DNA from 4 places in the Mesorhizobium sp. M1348 genome. Region 4 is predicted to be linked to each of the others. Evidence: riboswitches for the same ligand, from Rfam matches in the RefSeq annotation. Region 4 holds a riboswitch; each other region holds the start of a gene.
What was found. A riboswitch is a leader RNA that binds a small molecule or an ion and turns the genes downstream of it on or off. The one in region 4 is predicted to bind thiamine pyrophosphate.

Region 1 (4,638 bases), on a different contig from region 4:
GTCTCGGCAACGGAAACCGCCGCGCCGCGTGCGGCGAGCTCGAAGGCGGCGGTGAGGCCGGCAACGCCGGCCCCTTTGACCAGCACCTTCATGATGGCTCATGCGCCTGTGGCGAAAGCGGTGCGCCGGTCTCGTCCGCCGGCACGTAGAGATCGCCGCCCTCGCGGTATTTCGCCGCCATCGCCGCCATGCCCTCTTTCTGTGCCTCGGCGCGGATGTCGTGAGAGATACGCATGGAGCAGAATTTCGGTCCGCACATCGAGCAGAAATGCGCCACCTTGTGCGCCTCCTTGGGCAAGGTCTGGTCGTGGAAGGACCGCGCGGTTTCCGGGTCGAGCGACAGATTGAACTGGTCCTCCCAGCGGAACTCGAAGCGCGCGCGGGAAAGCGCATCATCCCTGACTTTCGCTGCCGGATGGCCCTTCGCCAGGTCGGCGGCGTGGGCGGCTATCTTGTAGGTGATCACGCCGATCTTGACGTCGCTGCGATCGGGAAGGCCGAGATGCTCCTTGGGCGTGACGTAGCAGAGCATGGCGGTGCCGAACCAGCCGATCATCGCGGCGCCAATGCCTGAGGTGATGTGGTCGTAGCCCGGCGCGATGTCGGTCGTCAGCGGTCCAAGCGTATAGAACGGCGCCTCGCCGCAGACAGCGAGCTGCTTGTCCATGTTCTGCTTGATCTTGTGCATCGGCACGTGGCCGGGGCCCTCGATCATCACCTGGCAATCCTTCGCCCAGGCGATCTGCGTCAGCTCGCCAAGCGTTTCCAACTCGGCGAACTGCGCCGCGTCGTTGGCATCGGCGATCGAGCCCGGACGAAGGCCGTCGCCGAGCGAGAAGGAGACGTCGTAGGCTCTGGCGATGTCGCAGATCTCGGCGAAATGCTCGTAGAGGAAGCTCTCCCGGTGATGGTGCAGGCACCATTTGGCCATGATCAAGCCGCCGCGCGAGACGATGCCCGTGACCCGGTCAACGGTCAGCGGGATGTAATGCAGCCGCACGCCGGCGTGGATGGTGAAATAGTCGACGCCCTGTTCGGCCTGTTCGATCAGCGTGTCGCGGTAGACCTCCCAGGTCAGATTCTCGGCAATGCCGTTGACCTTTTCGAGCGCCTGATAGAGCGGCACCGTGCCGATCGGCACCGGCGCATTACGCACGATCCATTCGCGGATGTTGTGGATGTTGCGGCCGGTCGAGAGGTCCATCACCGTGTCGGCGCCCCAGCGGATGGCCCAGACCATCTTTTCCACTTCCTCGGCCATCGACGAGGTGACCGCCGAGTTGCCAATATTGGCGTTGATCTTCACCAGGAAATTGCGGCCGATGATCATCGGCTCACTCTCGGGATGATTGATATTGGCGGGAATGATCGCGCGTCCGCGAGCCACCTCGTCGCGCACGAATTCCGGCGTCACGAAGTCTGGAATCGCCGCGCCGAAGGCTTCGCCGTCGCGCTCAAGCTGGCCGCGCAGCATCTCGCGGCCAAGGTTCTCGCGGATGGCGACGAACTCCATTTCAGGCGTGATGATGCCGGCGCGCGCATAGGCAATCTGGGTCACTGCCTTACCGGCCTTAGCTCTGAGCGGCCGGTTGCGTATGGGAAATTCCGGTGTCAGGCGCTCGCCAGTCGCAAATCCATTGTCTTCCGGCTGGACATGACGGCCGTCATAGGCTTCGACATCGCCGCGTGCCGTAATCCATTCATGGCGAAGCCGGGCCAGGCCTTTTTCGATACTGGTTTCGACAGTCGGGTCGGTATAGGGGCCGGACGGATCGTAGACGGTGATGGGCGGCTCGCCGGCCGTCGGGTGGACGGAGATTTCGCGCATCGGCACCTTGATGTGCGGATGGAGGACGCCAGACTTGTGGATTTTCCGTGAGGCAGCCAGCGGCCCTGTCGACACGGCGGGGGTGAGGGCATTCATCTTTAGGCTCCTTTGCTCATGCATTGGAGACCCAGTTCTGTGCCGGAAGGATGAAAAGACGCTTCTGTGGACCTGCCGAAACAGGACCTCGGGCGTGAACTCCCGCAGAGCGCTTGCACCGTCCCTACGCCAGTATGAACTGGATCAGGTTCAACGGGTCACTGCGCCGCGAAAGCCAGCAGTATCTCAGCCCCTTGCCGGGACTCCCCTGGTGAATGCCTCAGGTTGAACGGGCCGGCGCGGCTTTGTCAAGCGCATTTGGCCCGCCCACTGTCAAATCAACCAGGACCGCGTCGTCTTCTTGGCAATCTGGCATCTGCCCCTGCTCTGTTCCACATCCTATTTGGGTGCAAGGCCACCACTCAGCGGAACCCTCAGAGAAGGAAACCGTCCAGATTTGGCTAGTCTGCTCGACGATAAGTCCAGAGCTGTGCCGGCGGTATGTTGCGGACGACGAAGTCATAGTGGGAAACCACGTAACGGTCTGGCATCTTGATCACCGGCGACAGAGGTCCGTATGTGATCTGAATCACGGGCCGGCCGGCAGGAATACGGGCAAGCAGATCCTCAACCAGCGCGACACGCTGTTGCATTGGAAAGCTCAACAGCGGGACTGCACTTATAACACAATCGAACTGTTCACCTTTGCGCTCACCCAGCGCTTCGTCCAGCGCAAATGCGTCGCCCAATCTGAAGTCCACATTCGGAAAGCGTTGCACCAGGCCGTCGTAGAAAATCCTGGAATATTCGACTGAAACCAGCTGGCGCGGCTTGATTCCCCTGGCCAGGATCGCCTTTGTGATGACACCGGTTCCCGCGCCAAGCTCCAGAATCGGCAATCCTGACCGTGGGTTCACCACGCTTGCCATCCGGCGTGCCGCATAAACCGAAGTGGGAATAAGGGCTCCCACGCCCTTCTTGTCCTTCTGCCAGCCTTTGAAGAATTGGACTTCTTCCTCAAACCTTTTGCCGAGCCGCTCCTTCAGTCGCAAAATCATATCTTCTCCCTGCGTCAGCCGCTTACCCAACGTCATGAATTTGGCAAAGCGCGTTTTGGCCAATCTCGCCACCCTTTACAAGCCCGTTAAGACTGCTTGCCTGTCACGACGCGGTCAGCATGAATTGCCCATTAACGCACTTTCATGTTTGCTGGGCCTATGTTTCGCCCTCGCCTGCTGCCCGAAAAAAGTTTCCCGAGCTATGCGTATCTGCCCGGCAAATATCCGCATCCGGTGCGTGATCCCTTGGGCCACAGTTACCGATCAGATCCGGTGACCGTCGCCGTTGGCGAAGCGCTTGGCTCAGATGTGTTTCGATGGGGAATCGACCTTTTCAATCACGGCTACTACTGGGAAGCCCATGAAGCCTGGGAGCCTCTCTGGCAGGCTGCGAAACAAAGTGCTCAGCACCGCCTGTTCTTCAAGGGACTAATCCTGTTGGCGGCGGCCGGCGTGAAGATCCGTGAGGGAAAGCGGGTGGCTGCGGCGCGCCATGCGACAAGAGCTGCAGGGCTTTTTCGTCAGGTGGGGAGTCCGGGCGGCCTGTTTGAGAAAGCACTGGGAATGACACCTGCCGCGCTCGCTGAACATGCCCAAGCGATCGTAGCTTACCCGGTTGTTCTCCGGGAGCCAAAGTCTGCCGAGCCTGAGCCCGCCTTTAATTTCATACTCGCACCAGTATCCGAGAGCGTTTGATCGGCAATTCAGTGGTTCAAGTGTCCAGCTAGCTTTGTAGCAGGAAATGGGCTGTGAAAACCGCTCACCACCCGCATGCGTCACAAACAATAAGAGTGCAGTAATGTTTTATGGGCAACTCGCGGCCGCTTCGATGTCGATGGTCTTGAAGGTCGGGGGGCTGACCGGTCGCGCTCGTAGCCAATCGATTGATGACAGAGATGCCGGCCAGGCTTCAATGACGGGGATGGCGAAAAGCTGAGTGCTCGGGCTTGCGGGCCGAGCTTGTCGGCCGCTCGATGGAAAGTGTCATTTGAGGTGGGGTCTCGGCCGCGTGCAGCTGAAAGACACGCTCGTCCAGTTCCTTGTCCACTTCCGTCAGACGATGATTGAGGCGAAGGTAGTCCGTCCAGGTCGGCGTGCGAAACGTTTCTGTCCAATGCATAGGCTTCTGCAAGTTCCGCTGGAGCGTCCAGTTCCGAGCACCGACGCGGCTGTGTACATGGCGCCGCTGCCGCATGAGGTCGAGGAAGGCCTCGAGATTTCTCTCGGCTATCAGATATTCGACCTTGACCACGATCGGGCCGCTCCTCGGCTTCAAATTGAGAGAGACAGCTGGGGCATCGAATTCCTCCAAGGGATCGGGCTCGGAGTCGCGGCGCTCGCGAAGAGGAAAGAGAACGCCGGCTGCAGCGACGATCAACAGGGCTCCAGCGGAACCCTCTAGCGCCCAGGTCAGCGAATGGTTTTCGGCCACCGTGCCCCACACCCAGCTGCCTAGCGCGATGCCACCATCTATCAAAGCATAGTAGATCGAAATGGTGCGCCCCACGACCCAGCGCGGGCTCGCCAGCTGCACGCTCACACCAACCCCGGACCAGGCGGTGACCCAGCCCGCGCCGCCCAAGGCGAGTGCGATTGCCGCCACCGCAATCGAAGTTGTCAGTGCCAGGGAGAGAGAACACGCCGCGCAGGCCACGCAGGAAAGCCTCATCAGCCTTTCTTGCGACAAGCTCCGTCTGAACAGGCTGTTGGAGAGGC
Region 2 (4,638 bases), on a different contig from region 4:
TACCACTCCCGGTGAGTGTCCCGCGTCAACGCGCCGGCTGGCTTGCCGTTGATGATCGCGGCAACAGAGTCTTTGACCTTCTGGAATGCGAGGTAGTAGCCACGCGCGGCAAGCGCATCCCGGTTCTTGCGGTCCTCTTCATCAATCTCCGGATTCCAGCTCCCCTCGCGCACCCGGCCGATGAGTTCCGGGGTGACGCTGTACCCTTCTATCGACAGCGAATGGTAGGCGTCGCTTTCGTAGATATCCTCGACGAACTTCATATAGGCGTCTTTGTCGGACGGCAGTCCGGGCGCCTTCGGGAATATCTCGATGATGGCTTCGCGCTGCGATTGCCAGATCGCGCGCAGGCGGGCGACCAACGGCGGTACGCCCGCCGCAATGGTTGTCACTCCAATTTGTCCCGCGAACGGATCGGATTCGCGCACGTCATAGCCGGCGGCTTTGAAGGCGGCCACGATTTCATCGGCAAAGGAGTCGCGTCCTACGCGACGGAAGGCCCCCGCAAGCCGTCCCGCCACGGCGGAATGGCCGCCATCAAGCAGCAGGGCCAGAACGGTTGATACGTCGCGCACCGACGCCATGGCGATCTGCATCTCGATAGGGGCGCGCTGGAAGAACGCTTCCGGCACCCGGGTAAGGGCGGCCTCGACAGTGAACACGCGCTGGCCGTTTTTCTCTGTCAGTTCGGCCGGCATCTCCTTGACCTTGAGGTCATAGAGCGAAGTGCCGAACAGCAGGTCGATTCTGTTATTCGTGCCTTTGGGGGTGTTCACCACCACCTGAGGCGGAATAGTGGGCGCTTCCGCGTGCAGAAGCAGCGACTGCTCCGGTGACAGGAACCAGTCCTTGCCGAACCGGTCATTGCAGTAAAGGGAGCAGAACTCCCAGAAGCTCGCGTACCAGGGGGTGGTGTCTTGCTGCTGTGCCTGCGGGCCGGTCGACATGAGCCAGCCTTTGATAACATCGCGCAGGAACCCGTTCTGCAGCAGCCGCTCCCGGTGGACGCGGGTCAGCTCATCTGATTTGAATATGCGCCGCCCACCCTCCTGCAGCTCTTTGAGGACGGCCAGTGATACAGCGAGTTTTTCATGGGGCTTGGCCATGGCCGTGCCTTTGCAACTTTTTTAGAGCTGTGCGATTACAAGTATATAGTGCTGATAGGCGACAAGTCAATGATGCTGTGGAGTTGCAAGTTTTTTAAGTCGTGCGTAACAAGTTTTTTATGCGATAATCGGCAAGTGCGATCGTTTCCATAGCCGCGCGAAGGATCGTTACCCGGATGGGCCGAGACCCAGCTCCCTCTTCTCGGACGAATTCCGGCGTGACGAAATCGGGAATGGCTGCGCCGAAGCTTTCGCCGTCGCGTTGCAGCTTGCCTCGAAGGATCTCGCGGCCGAGGTTCTCGCGGATGGCGACGAATTCCATTTCGGGGGTGATGATGCCGGTGCGCGCATAGGCAAGCTGGGTCACTGCCTTGCCCGACCTGGCCCTGAGCGGCCGGTTGCGCACGGGAAATTCCGGCGTCAGGCGTTCGCCCGCCGCGAATCCATTATCTTCCGGCCGGACATGGCGGCCTTCATAGGCCTCGACATCGCCGCGCGCCAAGATCCACTCGTGGCGAAGCCGGGCAAGGCCCTTGTCGATGCTGGTTTCGACAGTCGGGTCGGTATAGGGGCCGGACGGATCGTAGACGGTGACGGGCGGTTCGCCGGCCGCCGGGTGGACGGAGATTTCGCGCATCGGCACTTTGATGTGCGGATAGAGGACGCCGGACCTATGGATTTTCCGTGAGGCAGGCAGCGGTCCCGTCGAGACGGCGGGGCTGAGGGCATTCATCTTGAGGCTCCTTTGCTCGTTGCATTGGAAACCCAGTTCTGTGCCGGGAGGATGAAAAGACGCTTCTGTCGACCTGCCGAAACAGGACCTCGGGCGTAAACTCCCGCAAAGCGCTTGCACCGTCCCTACGCCAGTATGAACTGGATCAGGTTCAACGGGTCACTGCGCCGCGAATGCCAGCAGTATCTCAGCCCCTTGCCGGGACTCCCCTGGTGAATGCCTCAAATTGAGCGGGCCGGAACTATCTCGTCAAGCGCATTCGGCCCGCGCCGGTGATCGTCGGGCGATCGTCTCGGCCAGGCGCAAGATCGGATGGAGCGTCGCCTGAGAATCGTCTGTTCCTCGATCAGCCTCGCTTATGCTCTGGAGCTTGTTCTCTCGCGCCCGAATTTCCGCGGGGATGGCTGAACGGAGGCGATCCATTTGCGATTTTCAAGTGCGTCGGGCCGCACCCCCACAATCGCTCAACAAGTCGAACACGTCCTGACCCGACTGGGCCTTCAAGTTCGGACCTGAAACCTGGCCGGGTACTGCTGGATGGCAGGGTCTGTCAAGCGGGCGGAAGGGATGAGGAAATGAAAGAGCTGCAGATCAAAACACAGCGATGAATATCGCCTGCGCGATCATCCGGACCAGATCTGATATGAAACATCGTCCGGCCCCGAGATCGAGGCTCCAATCTCGTATAGCTTCCATGCGACGTTCTCTTGGAGTGTTGCGGGATTGGTCCGCTCAACCGGATCTCGGAGCTCAACCCTTTCATCCGTTAGAATGAGCGTTCGAAACGCAGGATTCCGCCGACACTGCTCTTCTTGTTGGCGTTGGTCCAATTCACGTTGGAAGCGTCCAGCTTGCCGACGGCGAAGTTACCGTATCGGCCATAGTCGAGTTCCGCCGTAACTGTGAAATCTGGAAGAAACGCATAGGCGACGTTTGCAGCGACACCATGGTTCTTGAGCTGATCACCGGAGAGCTGAAGCTTGAACGAAGTTGTCTCGTTGAGCTCGTAAGCGGCGCCAGCCCAGAAAGCCCAGTTCCCGCCCCAACTCTTATAGAAGCCGCGACCATGAGCGTCGATGGCGTTCGTGGAGTCGTCGTTGAGCTTGCCGTTGGAACCGTAGCCGAGCATTCCGAACAGCAACAGTTCGTTGGTGACATTGATGTCGACACGGACCTTGGCGGCCACCGATTCGTAGTTGCTATCATAAGCGGCAACGCCGGTGATCGCGCCCCAGCCATGTGTGTATTTCAAGCCGCCGACTACGTGCGGTGCGTAGCTGTCGATTGTGCCGACCACGCCCGAGCCTTCTTCGAGCGAAACCACGGCCGAAAAGCCGTTCCCGGCGTCGAAGTAGTACTGAACCACATTGGTATCGAAAGCGCCGTAGGGAACCGGCGTCTGGTTGAGTACGTCACCCGCGCCGCCAATAAACATGTCGAAGGCCGACCAGTCCTTACCAACTCGGAGGCCACCAAGCTGAATCCAGGCGAAAGTCAAGGTGCTGTCTCCGTTGAAGGCATAGGACCGAGAACTGTCCGAAACCGAAGTGTGGCGGTTGCCGAAGTTCATGCGGGTTTCGGTGTAGGTCTTCAACGTGCCGAGTTCGGTCTCCTGGCCGGTCCAAGTTTTCAATGTGAAGCGCGTGTTGTTTTGCCATGTGCCCTGATGCTCACCAGTCCTCACATCCGAGGTTCTTGCGTGATCAACCAATCCGACATGGCCCAAGCCGACGTCGTAACGGACATAGCCGCCGATGCGCACGCAGGTCTCAGTGCCTGAAATGTAGACGTAGCCCGAGCCGTAGACGTCGCAGATTTTAACGTACTCAGTCGGGTCAGGCTCGGCAACGGCGGTCACGGCGCGAGCGTCGGAAACGGCAATCAGTGCCGCAGTTGAGCCGAGGAGGAGGCTCCTAATGTTCATTGTTGATCTCCGTTCAAAGAGTAAAAGGAATGGACGTCAGTGATGAAGTCTTGCTAAGGAAACAGTCGATAACGATGCGCATTGAGTTGAATTTGAGCAGTTTTGATGCGCTCGTCACGCCAGATATTCATCAGAAATTGAGAATATGATTGGGTGTTATTGTTACAAATATGCGATTGTTATTACAAATATAATAATCGCCGAAACGACTCCATCCAACATTTCTGTACAAATCATCCCCGTCATCTCCGCTAGTTGTGGGCGGGCCGTCACAAAGGCTTCTACTGCAAATGACGTGCCATCCTGACGACGCAGCTGCGGCTTGAAGCTCAAGTGTGCCGGCGGACCTTGGTTCGCTCTTCCTTCCTTTTTGCCTTGCGGATCAACCCAAGCACGAACGGCAAACGTTTCGGCTACGGTTCGTCTGTTCGCTTCGCGACAGTTTCGTTCAATGGCGACAGCTTTGTCTGCTGTGAGCCCCGACGTTGAGACATCATGCGGCGGCACCGCTCGGTACGACGCCGTCATTTTGGCGAGCGCGATGATCGGTAATCACGCGCTGACGCGCAGCCTTGCCTCCACCACGGAGTCAGTAGGCGCGCCGGCCTTGGCATTGCGGCCGACCTGACGGTCGCGTCGAGCAGCCTCTCGTCCTGATAGACGGCGCGCCACAGCTAATGCTTCTTGCCAGCAATTCACACAACGAGCTCATCGAGATGCCAGAGATCACTATGGGCTGCGCTAGCTGGCGAGCAAAGTCTGGTCCCAACGCCGTGTTATCTCGTTGGATGCGGCAGCCGCGCTCAGCAGAATCTACTCGACCAGGCGCAGGCTGAAGGGAAGGGATGGTGGAACCAAACGGTGCGCGTGAGGGT
Region 3 (4,638 bases), on a different contig from region 4:
ATCATCGTCGCGCCGATCATGAAACGGTGGTCGGTGCGTGGCACCGCATAAAGCGGAAAGCGCGGATGAAGCAGCCTGACTGGGCGCGACAGCGAGACATCAGGCGTATTCAGGATTAGCATCTCGCCGCGAACGCCGCGCAGTCGGTCATCGCCCGCCGCCATTCCCGTGCATTCGATCTGGCGATCGAAACCGGAAACAGCCGAAGCGTCGGCGCCGAAGTGGAACTCGACGCCCATCGCCGCCAGCCTATCATGAAGTGCCGCCATCGCCTGACGCGGGTCGAGATGGGCTTCGTCGGGGAAGAGCAGTCCGCGGCGGAAGCGGCCGGCGAGGTCGGGCTCGAGCAACACGATTTCATCTTCATCGACACGCCGATGACCCGAGGTGCGGCTGGCGAACCGGTCGAGCTCGCCCGCATCGCGCGGCGCGGCCACGACCAGGGTTCCGGCCCGTGTCACGTGACCCGGCAGTACCGCATCCCACCAGTCGGCGGCATCGCGTCCGAGATCCAGCACTGGCTGCTCCGCGCTTTCACGCTCGCACCATGGCGCCAGCATACCGCCGGCGAACCATGACGCATTGCCGCCAAGGCTGTGCCTTGTCTCGGCAACGGTCACAGCCGCGCCGCGCGTGGCGAGTTCGAAGGCGACGGTGAGGCCGCCGACGCCAGCCCCTTTGACCAGCAGTCTCATGATCGCTCATGTGCCTCCGGCACAAGCGGTGCGCCGGTCTCGTCCGAGGGCACGTAGAGGTCGCCGCCCTCGCGGTATTTCGCCGCCATCGCGGCCATTCCCTCTTTTTGGGCCTCCGTGCGGATATCGTGAGAGATACGCATGGAACAGAATTTCGGACCGCACATCGAGCAGAAATGTGCCAGCTTGTGCGCCTCCTTGGGCAAGGTCTGGTCGTGGAAGGACCGCGCGGTTTCGGGATCGAGCGACAGGTTGAACTGGTCCTCCCAGCGGAACTCGAAGCGCGCCCGGGAAAGGGCATCATCCCTAACCTTTGCAGCCGGATGACCCTTCGCCAGATCGGCGGCATGGGCGGCGATCTTGTAGGTGATTACGCCGGTCTTGACGTCGTCGCGATCGGGAAGGCCAAGATGCTCCTTGGGCGTGACGTAGCAGAGCATGGCTGTGCCGAACCAGCCGATCATGGCGGCGCCGATACCTGAGGTGATGTGGTCGTAGCCTGGCGCGATGTCGGTCGTCAGCGGGCCAAGCGTATAGAACGGCGCCTCACCGCAGACGGCGAGCTGCTTGTCCATGTTCTGTTTGATCTTGTGCATCGGCACGTGGCCCGGCCCCTCGATCATCACCTGGCAGTCCTTTGCCCAGGCGATCTTCGTCAATTCACCGAGCGTTTCCAGCTCGGCGAATTGCGCCGCATCATTGGCGTCGGCGATCGAGCCCGGACGAAGCCCGTCGCCGAGCGAGAAGGAGACGTCATAGCCGCGGCAGATGTCGCAGATTTCCGCGAAATGCTCGTAGAGGAAGCTTTCCCGGTGATGGTGCAGGCACCATTTGGCCATGATTGAGCCGCCGCGCGAGACAATGCCCGTGACCCGGTCGACGGTCAGCGGGATGTAATGCAGCCGCACACCGGCATGGATGGTGAAGTAGTCGACGCCTTGTTCGGCCTGCTCGATCAGCGTGTCTCGATAGACCTCCCAGCTCAGATCCTCGGCGATGCCGCCCACCTTCTCCAGCGCCTGGTAGAGCGGCACCGTGCCGATCGGCACCGGCGCATTGCGCACGATCCATTCGCGGATGTTGTGGATGTTGCGGCCAGTCGACAGGTCCATCACCGTGTCGGCGCCCCAGCGGATCGCCCACACCATCTTTTCCACTTCCTCGGCCATCGAGGAGGTGACCGCCGAATTACCGATATTGGCGTTGATCTTGACCAGGAAATTGCGGCCGATGATCATCGGCTCGCTCTCGGGATGATTGATGTTGGCGGGAATGATCGCGCGTCCGCGCGCCACCTCGTCGCGCACGAACTCCGGCGTTACGAAATCGGGGATGGCCGCGCCGAAGGCTTCGCCGTCGCGCTGCAGCTTGCCGCGCAACATCTGACGGCCGAAGTTCTCGCGGATGGCGACGAACTCCATCTCGGGGGTGATGATGCCGGCGCGCGCATAGCCAAGCTGGGTCACCGCCTTGCCTGCCTTGGCCCTGAGTGGCCGGTTGCGAATGGGAAATTCCGGCGTCAGGCGCTCACCGGTCACAAATCCGTTGTCCTCCGGCCGCACGCGGCGGCCGTCATAGGCCTCGACATCGCCGCGCGCCGTGATCCATTCGTGGCGAAGCCGGGCAAGACCGTTTTCAATGCTGGTTTCGACAGCCGGGTCGGTATAGGGGCCGGACGGATCGTAGACGGTGACGGGCGGCTCGCCGGCCGTTGGATGGACGGAGATTTCGCGCATCGGCACCCTGATCTGCGGATGGAGGACGCCGGGCTTGTGGATTTTCCGCGAGGCTGGCAGCGGTCCCGTCGAGACGGCGGGAGTGAGGGCATTCATCTTGAGGCTCCTTTGCTCATGCATTGGAGACCCAGTTCTGTGCCGGAAGGATGAAAAGACGCTTCTGTCGACCTGCCGAAACAGGACCTGGGGCGTAAACTCCCGCAAAGCGCTTGCACCGTCCCTACGCCAGTATGAACTGGATCAGGTTCAACGGGTCACTGCGCCGCGAAAGCAAGCAGTATCTCAGCCCCTTGCCGGGACTCCCCTGGTGAATGCGTCAGGTTGAACGGGCCGGCGCCGGTTTGTCAAGCGCGTTCTGGCCGCGGCCGATCGGCGGCCGGTCAGACCGTGCGGAAAAAATCGTGCATGTCTCGGCGACAAGTCAAGCGTGGGAGATGAAGGCAGGGACAAGGGAATCGCAAACGGTCGGACTAAAAATCGATCCTGATGATCACGCCTTCAATGGGCACCAAAGGTTTGCGCGTAGATCGCCTCGATTCTTCCTGCCTCGTCACTGGTCAGCGCGGCGAATTCCTTTTCGCGCGCGCGGTTCGACAGATGTCCATCATTCTGGTGAAGAAAACGGAAGAGCAGATCGGTCAACCGCTCGGGCATCTCGATAAAGGCGTCCACCTGCTGCCGGAATTGATCGTAGCGCTGCAGAAATGCGGTTTCCTCGGGAAGGTCCCGTTCGATCGTCCGCCGAACGCAGGCATAGAGGAATTCGGCGTGCGGGGTTGCATCGAAGAACCGGTAGAAATCACCGGTGTCATTCAGCACCCGGACGTTGAATTGCGGCGTCGGTTCCCATTCCACCAACGGCAGAAGGCGCTGCGAATAGCTCTCGAGCACGCCCCTGTACTCGTTGATCTGGTCCAGGATCGCGGCCGAGACGGGAAAGACCACTCCCGGCGGATTGAAGCCGCGCATGGCAAGGACGTGGTGGATTAGGTAGCGGTGAATGCGGCCGTTTCCGTCCTCGAACGGGTGGATGTAGACAAAGCCGAAGGCGAGGATTGCGGCGGCTATGACTGCATCAAGGTTCTGCGCGGGGCCCTGATCGAAGGCCGCCATTCCATCGATTAGCCGCGGCAGGTCCTCGGGCCGAGCGCTGATGTGATCGGGCAGGGGCGTGCCGTTGTCTCGGTCATGCTCACCGACGAAACCCCCTTCTTTTCGGAAGCCAAGTCTTACTAAACGGGCGTCGCCAAGTACAATTCTTTGCAGACGCAGCAGCTCATCGCGATCGATCGGCCAGCGGCCGGCTTCGCCGATGGCGCGGCCCCAGCGCTGGATGCGATCTTGCGGCGGGCGCTCGCCCTCGATCGCATAGCTTGATCGCGAGTCTTTGAGCAAAAGAAAGGCGGCGGTCCGAGCAAGGAGGTCGCGCGGCACGTCCGCTACGATTGCCTCCGCGCGCCGCGGTAGTTCAAGGGCGATGAATTTTTCGAGAGTCTTGGTTCGGAACACCAGCGGGCAGAACTCAGGCGTGCCGGGGAGATTGTCCCTTATGCGGTAGCGCGAAGCGGTCTTCTCGGATCCGGGCCACTGCAGCTCGGGATCGACAACCGAAACGTATCGTCCGGCCTCCGCGTCCGCCAGATCGAGACGCGTGCCCGTCAGCCATTCATATAGAAACCAGATGCGGCGGGCATAGCTGCCTGTGGGGCTTTCACGGACGAGCGCCTCGATCGGTGCGGGACCGGTCACCTGGAACAGCCGTTTGAGGACGGCAAGGTCGAGCCCCTCGTACTTGAGCGCGAAGGTCAGGTGGCCTTCGAGTGTTGGATGTGGGGCATGGCGGGGCGTCATGATCCGCCAACCATCCCGTTCGGTAATGCGATGATGCTCGCCAGTGGCCGACAGCGTCCGGGGCAAGGGGACGGCGAGCTCGTAGGCTCCGATCAGGGCGCTGTACCCGGCCGGGGTCACCATCTCCGGAAGGCGGATTTCCTGAAAAACGAGAACAGGACCTGAAAATTGGTGCTTCTGCGCCACAGGCATGAAAAGGGGATCCTTTCCTCGAATTTTGGTGCAGCTCAGCCAAATACTATGAAAAACGATTCTATCTGATGAAAATTGATGCTACAAGCCGACTTTTGCGAAAACCGATCCTGAAGGGCGGCGGTGATCCTTCTGCATGGCTCGGCCGAAGATTGATGGGGCGT
Region 4 (4,638 bases):
GGTCTGCACGGAATCGCTGCCGAACAGCGCAATGACGCCAAGATCGCCGAGCGACAGCGCCATGGCGAAAGCGAAGCCGGTGGCGAGCGGCCGCCGCAGCGACGGCCAGTCGACCAGCCGCAACCGGTTCCAGCCCGAGATGCCAAGCTGTGCGCAGAGCCGTTCGTGGCGTTCGCTCGCCGCGTCATAGGCAGGGCGGATGGCGCGGATGGCGAATGGCATCGCCATCACCGCATTGACCGCAACGACCATGACGGGGGCGATCGCAAAGACATCGCTGACGGTGCGCAGGAGCAGGAACCAGCCGGCGCCGATGACGATGGGCGGCACCACCAGGACGAACCCCGCACCGGTGTCGGCCAGATGTTCGAGCAGTGTCCGCCGGCCTGTTCGCCGGGTGAGCGCCAGCGCCCGGCGCGCCATGACCAGCGACAGCGACAACGCAACAGAGAGCAGCGCCGATAGAAGGGAGAGCACGCCACTGGTCGCCGTCGCTTGCCGCACCGCGCTGTCGCCGGCCAGGCGGCCGAGATCGGCGCCAAGCCCGGCTGCCAGCGTCGCCGCCATCGGCCCGGCGACAAACAGCAATGCCAGCCCGATCACCAGCGCGTTCAGCCCGGTCTCGGCCGCACCGGCTGAAAAATACCGGCGCGGCGCCACCGGTAGATTGGCGTCCCCGACCATATTGGCGCCGAGCCGCGTCAAGGCCAGCACGACGACGAAGGTCAGGGCAATCTGCAGCAGGGTGAGCGTCACCGCCCGCGCCGGGTCGAAGTCGAAACGCAGCGCCTGGTAGATGGCAACCTCCAGCGTCGTCGCGCTGGGTCCGCCGCCGAGTGTAAGCACGATGGTGAAGGAGGTGATGCACAGCATGAAAACGAGCCCGGCAACGCCCGGCAAGGCCGCACGCAGCGGCGGCCATTCGATCAGCCGAAAGGCCGGCGCAGCGCCCATGCCAAGCTGGCTCGCCAGCCGCCATTGGTTGGCCGGCACGGTCTGCAACGCTTCAAGGAACAGCCGCGTTGCCAGCGGCAGATTGAAAAAAACATGGGCCACGAGAATGCCCGACAGGCCGTAGATGCCGGGCCAGCTCTGGCCGCCTAGCGCGCCGAGCGTGCCGGCAAAATAGCCGGCGCGGCCATAGAGCGCCAGGACACCGAGTGCGGCAACAATGGCCGGCAGCGCCAGCGGCACGGCGAAAAGCTGCAGGATGAAGCCTCGCCCGAAAAACTGTGGATGCCGCGACAGGGCACGCGCGACGAACAGCGCCGGCGCGACGGAGAGCAGCGTCGAAAGGACCGCCTGCCAGAGCGTGAAACGGGCGACGCGCAAGAGATAGGAATCGAAAGCGGAGGCGGCGCCGGACAGGTCGCGTGTGGCTTCGACGACGAGCCCGGCGAATGCCCCGCCGATCAGCAGCGCGATGGCGGCGAGCGCGACGATGCCGGCAGTGACGCGGGAGTCAGGACGGCGAGCCTGCATTTCGCGCTACCCAGCTTAACGATGGGTGCTGAGAGGAGGAACTTGGCTGAGGTCGTGTTCCCGCCCACCCCCCTCTGGCCTACCGGCCATCTCCCCCGCAAGGGGGGAGATCGGCAGCTTCGTTGCCCCGCTCATTCCTGCCGCAGTGGAGATTGGCGAAAGCGGCTGAGAGCTCAATCTCCCCCCTTGCGGGGGAGATGGCCGGTAGGCCAGAGGGGGGTGGGCGGGAACGAACACCATATGGAATCCTACTTGCTCATCGCCGCAAGCCACTCATCGACCCAAGCCTTACGATTTGCCGCGACCTCTTCCGGGCTGAACAGCAACGTCTTGGTCGGTTTGACAAGCTTGTCGAACGCCGGATTGAGCGGCTTGTCGGTCTTGCCGGCCGGGAACATCCAGTTGGTTTCGGGAATGACATCCTGGAATTTCGGTCCGGTCATGAAGGCAACGAACTTTTCCGCCAGCGGGTTCTTCGCACCCTTGGTGGTGATCCCCGCAACCTCGATCTGCAGATATTCGCCCTCCTCGAAGGACGCCGCCTGGTAGCGCTCGGTGTTTTCGGCGACCATATGGTAGGCCGGCGAGGTGGTGTAGGACAGCACCATCGGCGCCTCGCCCTTGGTGAACAGGCTGTAGGCCTCGCTCCAGCCCGGCGTCACCGTCAGCACCTTTGACTTGAGCTTGGCCCAGGCTTCCGGCGCCTTGTCGCCATAGACCGACTTGACCCACAACAGCAGGCCAAGGCCCGGCGTCGAGGTGCGCGGATCCTGGATGACGATCTTGTCGCCGGCATCGCCCTCGACCAATTCCCTGAGGCTCTTCGGCGGGCTCTTCAGTTTTTCGGTATCGTAGACGACGGCGAAATAGCCATAGTCGAACGGCACGAAAATATCGTCGCTCCAGGCTCCCGGGACGCTGACGCCCGACACAGCGCCGTGCGGCGAAAACAGGCCGGTTGCCTTGGCGTCCGCAGTCAAATTGGTATCGAGGCCAAGCACGATATCGGCCTTGGTCGCGGCGCCTTCCAGCTTCACACGGTTGAGCAGCGCGACGCCGTCGGCGGCCGAGACGAATTCGACGACGCAGTTGCATTCGGCCTCGAAGGCCTTCTTCACCGCCGGTCCCGGACCCCAATCGGCGGTAAAGCTTTCATAGGTATAGACGGTCAGCTTATCCTGTGCCGATGCCTGCCCTGGCAAGGCCAGCGCGGATGCTGCAAGCAGGATAATCGAGACAAGAGAGTGGAAAAAACTGCGCATCGGCGCCTCCTTCGTTCGCGTTGAAAGGAATTGAGGCGTCGGGCTGTCCGAAACGTCTAATCCCTCCGCCGGTACAAACCGGATCAGGTTCAGCGGGTTGGCAGTCTTGCCTCTCAGCCGGTCCGCGAAGATCGCGTCCGGCACCCCGTTAGAGCGTTGCGACACATAGGCCCGGCCGAAGTGCTGCGCAAGCGGAAGTTTGCCGGGCATCCAAAGCCCAGCCTTCCGTTTCGTCTGCCGTTTCATCTTCCGTTTCCGGGGCAGGGCTGGTAAGGGCCACGAGATATGAGCACATTCACCATCCTGCTTGGCGGCGATCTCATCCGCACGCCGCTGCTCGACCGCCAGGTCGAAGGCTCCCGCGTTATCGCCGCCGATGCCGGCATCGGCCATGCCCGCATGCTGGGCCTGAGGCCGGAACTCTGGGTCGGCGATTTCGATTCCGTGCCTGCCGATTTGCCGGAGGATCTGGCCGCCGTGCCACGGCAGGTGTTTCCCGCCGAAAAGGACAAGACCGACGGTGAACTCGCTATCGCCGCCGCGCTCGAACGCGGTGCTACCAGCCTTGTGCTCGCAGGCGCCTTCGGCGGCAAACGCACCGACCACATCTTCCTGCATCTGGCGCTGAGCGTCCGGCTGGCGGAAGGCGGAACGGAAGTGCTTTTGACCAGCGGCGCACAGGAAGGCATTCCCTTGCTGCCCGGAAAGGTTGGCTTCGACTATGCCGACGGCACACTGTTTTCGGTGCTCGGCTTTTCGGATCTTGCCGGCCTGACAGTCACCGGCGCCAAATGGCCGCTCGCCCATGTCGAGGTTGCCTTCGGGTCGTCGCTGACCATTTCCAATGAGGTCAAGGGCCGGCTGGAAATCGCGCTGGCCAGCGGCCGCGCGCTGCTGCTCGCGCATCCTTTTCCCCTACCTGAAAGCTGATATGGCGCCGCCGCTTCTCAATCTCGACGGGATAAAGCTGACCTTTGGCGGCACGCCGCTGCTCGACGGTGCCGCCCTGACGGCTTCGGCTGGCGACAAGATCGCCCTGGTTGGCCGCAACGGCTCGGGCAAGTCGACGCTCCTCAAGATCGCTGCCGGGCTGATCGAACCGCAGGACGGCGAAGTCTTCCGCCAGCCCTCGGCGACTGTGCGCTATTTGCCGCAAATGCCCGACATGGACGGTTTTGCGACCATTCGCGCCTATGTCGAGGCGGGGCTCGGACCCGCCGACGATCCCTACCGCGCCACCTATCTGATGGAGCATCTCGGCCTGTCCGGCGAGGAACGGCCGAACGACCTCTCCGGCGGCGAGGCGCGGCGCGCGGCCCTCGCCCGCGTCATGGCGCCGGAGCCCGACATTCTCCTCCTCGATGAGCCGACCAATCATCTCGACCTTTCGGTCATCGAATGGCTGGAGGAGGAGCTTGCCCGCACCTCCTCGGCGCTGGTCGTCATCTCGCATGACCGCCGTTTTCTCGAACGCGTGTCGCGCGCCACAATCTGGCTCGACCGCGGCCAGACCCGCCGCCTCGACAAGGGCTTTGCTTATTTCGAGGAATGGCGCGACACGGTGCTGGAGGAGGAAGAGCGCGAGCAGCACAAGCTCGGCCGCCAGATCGTGCGCGAGGAGCACTGGCTGCGCTATGGCGTGACGGCAAGGCGCAAGCGCAACATGCGCCGGCTCGGTGAGTTGCAGACCATGCGACAGCGCTTTCGCGGCCATCGCGGCGCCGAGGGTGCGGCGACAATGACAGCCAGCGACGCCGCCGAATCCGGCAAGCTGGTGATCGAAGCCAAGAACATTGAGAAGAGCTTTGGCGATCTGACGGTGGTCAAGGGATTTTCGACACGCATCCAGCGCGGCGATCGCGTCGGCCTGGTCGGGCCAAACGGCGCCGGCAAG

Region 1: another riboswitch for thiamine pyrophosphate. It lies ahead of thiC (phosphomethylpyrimidine synthase ThiC); the one in region 4 lies ahead of thiB (thiamine ABC transporter substrate binding subunit).
Region 2: another riboswitch for thiamine pyrophosphate. It lies ahead of NKH13_RS33675 (phosphomethylpyrimidine synthase ThiC); the one in region 4 lies ahead of thiB (thiamine ABC transporter substrate binding subunit).
Region 3: another riboswitch for thiamine pyrophosphate. It lies ahead of thiC (phosphomethylpyrimidine synthase ThiC); the one in region 4 lies ahead of thiB (thiamine ABC transporter substrate binding subunit).

Annotation. Positions count from the first base shown of each region.
Region 1 is NZ_JAMYLH010000017.1:94,630-99,267, forward strand. Features, by position in the region: gene thiO (glycine oxidase ThiO) at 1-92, opposite strand, end outside; gene thiC (phosphomethylpyrimidine synthase ThiC) at 89-1,924, opposite strand; TPP riboswitch at 2,028-2,144, opposite strand; gene pmtA (phospholipid N-methyltransferase PmtA) at 2,326-2,922, opposite strand; gene NKH13_RS24360 (DUF309 domain-containing protein) at 3,082-3,618, shown strand; gene NKH13_RS24365 (MFS transporter) at 3,833-4,638, opposite strand, start outside.
Region 2 is NZ_JAMYLH010000046.1:6,241-10,878, forward strand. Features, by position in the region: gene NKH13_RS33670 (Fic family protein) at 1-1,106, opposite strand, end outside; partial or broken gene NKH13_RS33675 (phosphomethylpyrimidine synthase ThiC) at 1,282-1,839, opposite strand; TPP riboswitch at 1,944-2,060, opposite strand; gene NKH13_RS33680 (porin) at 2,606-3,763, opposite strand.
Region 3 is NZ_JAMYLH010000004.1:169,433-174,070, reverse strand. Features, by position in the region: gene thiO (glycine oxidase ThiO) at 1-695, opposite strand, end outside; gene thiC (phosphomethylpyrimidine synthase ThiC) at 692-2,527, opposite strand; TPP riboswitch at 2,631-2,747, opposite strand; gene NKH13_RS09745 (Fic family protein) at 2,930-4,474, opposite strand; gene NKH13_RS35600 (hypothetical protein) at 4,556-4,638, opposite strand, start outside.
Region 4 is NZ_JAMYLH010000001.1:189,471-194,108, reverse strand. Features, by position in the region: gene thiP (thiamine/thiamine pyrophosphate ABC transporter permease) at 1-1,482, opposite strand, end outside; gene thiB (thiamine ABC transporter substrate binding subunit) at 1,731-2,744, opposite strand; TPP riboswitch at 2,788-2,902, opposite strand; gene NKH13_RS00940 (thiamine diphosphokinase) at 3,030-3,674, shown strand; gene NKH13_RS00935 (ABC-F family ATP-binding cassette domain-containing protein) at 3,676-4,638, shown strand, end outside.